Regions from separate parts of the Acidovorax sp. NCPPB 3576 genome, predicted to be linked through region 3. Evidence: predicted binding sites of a transcription regulator. Region 3 holds the regulator's gene; each other region holds the start of a gene.

Region 1 (2,268 bases), 230 kb from region 3:
TGATGGCCGACACCGGCGTGAAGGCCACGCAGCATCTGCTGGACGACCTCAAGCGCCGCGTCAAGGACACCAAGACCACCGATCCCGCCGCCGTGAAAGCCCTGCTGGCCGAGGCCCTGGCCGACCTGCTGCGCCCCCTGGAGAAATCGCTGGTCATCGGCCGCCACACGCCCACCGTGATCATGGTGGCGGGGGTCAATGGCGCAGGCAAGACGACCTCCATCGGCAAGCTCACCAAGCACCTGGCGAACGAAGGCGCGGCCGTGTTGCTGGCCGCGGCGGACACCTTCCGGGCGGCGGCGCGCGAGCAGCTCGGCGTCTGGGCCGACCGCAACACGGTCGAGATCGTCAGCCAGGACGGTGGCGACCCCGCGGCGGTGAGCTTCGATGCCGTCACTGCCGGCAAGGCGCGCGGCAAGGACGTGGTGCTGGTCGATACCGCCGGGCGGCTGCCGACCCAGCTGCACCTGATGCAGGAGCTGCAGAAAATCAAGCGCGTGGTCACCAAGGCGGATGCGACGGCGCCGCACGAGGTGCTGCTGGTGATCGATGGCAACACCGGGCAGAACGCGCTGGCCCAGGTGCGCTCCTTCGACGATGCGCTGCAGCTGACCGGCCTCATCGTGACCAAGCTGGACGGCACGGCCAAGGGCGGCGTGCTGGCCGCCATTGCGCAGGAGCGGCCGATTCCGGTGTACTTCATCGGGGTGGGCGAAAAGCTGGAAGACCTGGAAACGTTCAACGCCAAGGAATTCGCGCAGGCTTTGTTGACCTGAAGGGTGGCTCGGCGCCCAGGCTCCCGGCCTTCAACGGGGCTTGGGCGGGGCAAGCCGATTGGTGCCATCCGGCGAATTGATTGTTCACAAAACGAAGTTTTTGGACTTGATTGCTATTAATCCAATAGCACAAAACCATTGCTAGCATTGCGGTGGGACGTATTTTTTCTTCCGAATCTCATCTGCAGCGTCCTACGCCGGCGCGGGAACTAGTCCCTTAGCACTCCCTCATATGGAGTGCTAACATGAATGTCATGGAAGAAAGGACCTCTGGAATGACGCTTCAATCTGGAACCGCAGCCACTGCTCTGGCTCCCGCCAATCCTTGGGCGCTCATCCCCCCCTTGGGCAATCTGGATGCATACATCTCGGCGGTGAACCGCCTTCCGCTCCTCACGGCGGAAGAAGAACGCACCTACGCGCGCCAGCTCAAGGAAAACAACGACGTGGATGCGGCTGGCCGCATGGTGATGTCGCACTTGCGCCTGGTGGTGTCGATCGCCCGCCAATACCTCGGCTACGGCCTGCCGCACGGCGACCTGATCCAGGAAGGCAACGTGGGCCTGATGAAGGCCGTCAAGCGTTTCGACCCCGATCAGAACGTGCGCCTGGTGAGCTACGCCATGCACTGGATCAAGGCCGAGATCCACGAATACATCCTGAAGAACTGGCGCATGGTCAAGGTCGCCACGACGAAGTCGCAGCGCAAGCTGTTCTTCAACCTGCGCTCGATGAAGCAGGGCTTCAAGGCCGATGCGGCAGCGGCCGATGCGGCCACCCACCGCGACACGCTGTCCGAGCGCGAAATCGACGCGGTGGCGCAGCACCTGAACGTCAAGCGCGAAGACGTGATCGAGATGGAAACCCGCCTGTCGGGCGGCGACGTCATGCTCGACCCCTCGCCTTCGGATGATGGCGAACAGGCCTACGGCCCCATCGCCTACCTGGCCGACGGAGCGCACGAGCCGACCGCCATGATCGAGTCGCGCCAGCGCGACGCCCTGGCCACGGACGGCATCGCAGTTGCCCTGTCGGGCCTGGACGACCGCAGCCGCCGCATCGTGGAAGAGCGCTGGTTGAAGGTGAACGACGATGGCTCTGGCGGCATGACGCTGCACGAGCTGGCCGCCGTGTATGGCGTGAGCGCCGAACGCATCCGCCAGATCGAAGTGGCCGCGATGAAGAAGATGAAAAAAGCCCTGGTCGAGTACGCCTGACCAGATGGCCGCCCGCCTTCGCAGGCGCGGTTGGCATGGCGATAATCCCGAGCGCGCAATCCCCTGTGGATTGCGCGCTCTTTCATTGGTGCGCCCGCCCCCGGCGTGCCCCGACTCCCAAGGACGAGACCCCCATGACTTTCCCCGCCGTTCGACGCCGCACGTTGATGGTTGCCCTTTCGCTCGCCGGCGCTCTGGGTATGGCTGCTGCCCAGTCGGCGCCCGGCGCCCTCGCGACGCCGGGGTGGCCGAGCAAGCCGCTGCGCATCATCGTG
Region 2 (2,268 bases), 2.4 Mb from region 3:
CTGCCAATGCCAGAAACTGCTTGGGATACGCCTCCCGCGACAGGGGCCACAGGCGCGTGCCCGACCCGCCGCACAGAATGACTGGCAACAACGGCTGCGCCACGGTCATGGTTGCGACCCATCACCCATGACGTGCGCACGCAGGCTTTCGTTGTCGGCTTGCAGCAGGGCCAGCCGCTGGTTCAATCGGCGGACATCCCGTTCAATGCGGGTGTTCACCATGTCGGTGTGGAGCGACTTCACCAGCAGCACCATGCTGGCGAGAAGCAGCAGCAACGCAGGGGGATAGCTGATGCCCAACAACCTCGCCAGGCGATCGATCAACCCGGGCCAGGCACCCAGCATGGCGGCAGCGCCAGCCACCACCACCCAGAACAGGCCATGCATCAGATACAGGTGGTCCCTGCGGATCAGGTAGAGGATCAGCACCGCAAGGCCGATGCCCATCAGCGCGGTGGTTGCTTGCAAAGACGCCATCGGACTCCCGAATCTGTTGATCTACCCGCCCCCGGGCGGTTTGATTGAGAGCGCCGAGAACGACGCCCCGGTCCTGCATGGCGATGCAGGCTGTGTTAGGACGCCGGATCACCTCCGGTCTCAAGGAGGTCGGTATTGTAGGTGCACGCCTTATCTTGCTTGAGGCAGCCGCCTCTGGTGATGGGCGTTCAACGATGTTTGTCCGATGCACGCAGGCGCCCCCATCCGATGCCTGGCTTTCGAAAAGCATGCGGCGGCCCGTCCCCAGCCAACTCACGCGGCGATCCCGCCAGCGCACGCGAACCGCATCGGCGCAATCCGGCCTCTTGCGCCGGCGGCGCCCGGGAACGGGTTGGATTCACGGCTTTGACTTGGAATCCTGGCACGGTTTGCACGGGCTTCGATATCAAGCCCTCACAGGGTCCCCCTTGAAATGCCAGAGAATGCCCGTATCATTAGCACTCGACGCGACCGAGTGCTAGCAACGCCGGCACATGGCCGCTGAAGTCAGAAAGCGCCCGCACCCTGCGGGCGCATTGTTGATGTCGCAATCCTTTTTTGAACCAGGAGAGATGCAATGAACCTTCGCCCCCTGCACGATCGCGTGATCGTCAAGCGCATTGAAAGCGAAACCACGACCGCTTCCGGCATCGTGATCCCCGACAACGCTGCTGAAAAGCCCGATCAAGGTGAAGTGCTGGCCGTCGGTCCCGGCAAGAAGAACGACAAGGGCGAACTGATCGCCCTGAACGTGAAGGTCGGCGACCGCGTTCTTTTCGGCAAGTACTCTGGCCAGACCGTCAAGGTCAAGGGCGACGAATTGCTGGTGATGAAGGAAGACGACCTGTTCGCAGTCGTCGAAAAGTAAGCCCTCCCGGCCCTTTTCCCGAACATCCTGTTTACTGAATCCGGAGAAATCAAATGGCAGCAAAAGACGTAGTTTTCGGCGGCGAAGCCCGCGCCCGCATGGTCGAAGGCGTGAACATCCTGGCCAATGCGGTCAAGGTCACCCTGGGCCCCAAGGGTCGCAACGTGGTGCTCGAGCGCTCGTTCGGCGCCCCCACCGTGACCAAGGACGGTGTGTCCGTGGCCAAGGAAATCGAACTGAAGGACAAGCTGCAGAACATGGGCGCCCAGCTCGTGAAGGAAGTGGCTTCCAAGACGTCCGACAACGCCGGTGACGGCACCACGACCGCCACCGTGCTGGCACAGGCCATCGTGCGCGAAGGCTTCAAGTACGTGGCCGCCGGCATCAACCCGATGGACCTCAAGCGCGGCATCGACAAGGCCGTGACGGCCCTGGTGGAAGAGCTGAAGAAGGCTTCCAAGGCCACCACGACCTCCAAGGAAATCGCCCAGGTCGGTTCGATCTCCGCCAACTCCGACGAAACGATCGGCAAGCTGATCGCTGACGCCATGGACAAGGTCGGCAAGGAAGGCGTGATCACCGTGGAAGACGGCAAGTCCCTCGAGTCCGAACTGGACGTCGTGGAAGGCATGCAGTTCGACCGCGGCTACCTGTCGCCCTACTTCATCAACAATCCTGAAAAGCAATCCGCGATTCTGGACAACCCCTTCGTGCTGCTGTTCGACAAGAAGATCAGCAACATCCGTGACCTGCTGCCCACGCTGGAGCAAGTCGCGAAGGCCGGCCGTCCGCTGCTGATCATTGCCGAAGAAGTCGAGGGCGAAGCCCTGGCGACGCTGGTGGTCAACACGATCCGCGGCATCCTGAAGGTCGTGGCCGTGAAGGCCCCTGGCTTCGGCGACCGCCGCAAGGCCATGCTGGAA
Region 3 (2,268 bases):
TTCATTTTTCATCAATTGCAGCAATCTTTCCAAAAGAGCCATCAATCAATCCTCATATTCTAGCGCATTTTTTGCGTCGATTGGCTTGGATGACGAAGATCAAACATCTCAGGGCACAGTCAGTGGTGATGCCTTTGGACCTTGGCTTTGGCAAAGTCAGAGGACTTCTATGAACAAGAATCCGCATGGCTGACTCTGTGCAATGCCTACGCAAGCGAGTAGAACTGCCACCAAGAATTGCGCCGAGCGACGATGATTGCGAAAGTTCAGCTATGCGATTGATAGCAACTGAACCTGATGGGAGTTGGTAGGGCGTGGCGGACTTGAACCGACGACCAAAGGATTATGAGTCCTCTGCTCTAACCAACTGAGCTAACGCCCCCTGGTCGAATTGTATGTGCTTACTTGCGGTAACTCAGTGCGTTGGAAACCAACTTCGATGTGATGTCCACGATCTGGATCATCCTGTCATAGGGCATTCGGGTTGGCCCGATAACTCCCAAAGTTCCTACGATTTGTCCGTCAACTTCATAGGGAGCGGTGACCACAGAGAGTTCTTCGAAAGGCACTATTTGGCTCTCCCCCCCAATGAAGATACGCACGCCATCTGCACGGTTGGAAACATCAAGCAATCGCAAGATTTGCGTCTTCTGCTCGAACAAGTCGAACGCCCGGCGCAAGTTTCCCATGTCACTGGAGAAGTCACTGACTGCGAGCAGGTTGCGCTCGCCGGAGATCACAACGTCATCCCGGGATTCGGCCATCGCTTCTGATCCAACGTTGACAGCCGCTTGCATGAGCGAGCCAATTTCCTCTCGAAGCTGATCCACTTCCGTTTTCAAGCGCTCGCGCACCTGATCCATGTCCATCCCGGAATAGTGGCTGTTCAGGAAGTTGGCCGCTTCCACCAGATGCGACTGGGAGTAGTCCACGTCCGTGAATATCACCCGATTCTGTACGTCTCCTTCGGGCGAGACGATGATGACCAGCAAGCGCTTTTCCGACAATCTCAAAAATTCGATGTGTCTGAACACAGATGCACGCCGGGGCGCCATGACAACGCCTACAAACTGAGACAAGCTGGACAACAGGTGCGCCGCATTGGCTATCACCTTTTGCGGTTGCTCGGCAGCCAATTGAGGCGAATACAGTTGTTCGCGCTGCACTGTCAACATGGTGTCAACGAACAGGCGATACCCTTTGGCCGTGGGAATTCTGCCGGCAGACGTGTGCGGACTTGCGATCAACCCGATCTCTTCGAGATCAGCCATAACGTTACGTATGGTGGCAGGAGACAGGTCAAGACCGGATGCGCGTGACAACGTGCGCGAACCCACAGGCTGACCATCGGCTATATACCGCTCCACTAGCGCCTTCAGCAACAACTTGGCACGGTCATCAATCATTGAATCATTTTAATGATCTAATTTCCCGATGAAGCTCAGGTTCAAACGGGTTGCACTTTTCGGCAAATACCAGCCGCTCACATCCAACGTTATTTCTGAAAGCTCACGCAATGCCGTGCAAGAGGTTGCGCAGTTCCTCATGAACGAAGGCTGTGAACTCATCCTGGATCAGGAAACTGCCAACAACACTGGCATTTCCGACTATGCGGTGATGAAGACGGAGCAGATTGGTGAGGAGTGCGATCTAGGGATGGTGATCGGGGGAGACGGCACGATGTTGGGCATTGGCAGGCAGTTGGCGCCCTTCAAAACTCCTTTGATCGGCATCAACCAGGGGCGACTGGGGTTCATCACCGATATCCCTTTGGACGAACATGCTTCTGCACTGAGACCGATGCTCCAGGGAGAGTATGAAGAAGACGCAAGGCCGCTGATGCATGCGTGCGTGATGCGCCAGGGTGAATGTGTATTTGAAGCGCTGGCGCTCAACGACGTCGTGGTCAATCGTGGCTCTACTTCTGGCATGGTCGAATTGCGAGTCGAAGTAGGTGGGCATTTCGTGTCCAACCAGCGGGCAGACGGACTCATCATTGCGTCGCCCACAGGTTCCACCGCATATGCTCTATCCGCAGGAGGCCCCATGCTGCACCCAGCGATCCCTGGCTGGGTGATGGTTCCCATAGCGCCCCACACCCTGTCCAATCGCCCTATCGTGCTACCAGACACGACAGACATTGCGGTGGAAGTCGTGGGAGGCCGAGACGTCAGTGCCAATTTCGACATGCAGTCGTTGGCGTCACTTCAGCACGGTGATCGAATCGTGGTGCGGCGGTCAGAACACTGCGTCCGCTTCTTGCACCCT

The links. Region 3 encodes HrcA, which represses chaperone genes, less so after heat shock. Its sites were predicted from a motif close to TTAGCACTCNNNNNNNNNGAGTGCTAA; they were not measured.
Region 1: rpoH (RNA polymerase sigma factor RpoH) is a predicted target of HrcA. The motif match lies at 994-1,020, and genes of this name have one in related genera.
Region 2: M5C98_RS04515 (co-chaperone GroES) is a predicted target of HrcA. The motif match lies at 933-959, and genes of this name have one in related genera.

What each region holds. Positions count from the first base shown of each region.
Region 1 is NZ_CP097267.1:4,192,678-4,194,945, forward strand. Features, by position in the region: gene ftsY (signal recognition particle-docking protein FtsY) at 1-776, shown strand, start outside; gene rpoH (RNA polymerase sigma factor RpoH) at 1,052-1,993, shown strand; gene M5C98_RS19180 (Bug family tripartite tricarboxylate transporter substrate binding protein) at 2,128-2,268, shown strand, end outside.
Region 2 is NZ_CP097267.1:951,552-953,819, reverse strand. Features, by position in the region: gene M5C98_RS04525 (mannose-1-phosphate guanylyltransferase/mannose-6-phosphate isomerase) at 1-109, opposite strand, end outside; gene M5C98_RS04520 (DUF2304 domain-containing protein) at 106-477, opposite strand; gene M5C98_RS04515 (co-chaperone GroES) at 1,055-1,345, shown strand; gene groL (chaperonin GroEL) at 1,399-2,268, shown strand, end outside.
Region 3 is NZ_CP097267.1:3,961,360-3,963,627, forward strand. Features, by position in the region: tRNA gene M5C98_RS18100 (tRNA-Ile) at 306-382, opposite strand; gene hrcA (heat-inducible transcriptional repressor HrcA) at 402-1,406, opposite strand; gene M5C98_RS18110 (NAD kinase) at 1,435-2,268, shown strand, end outside.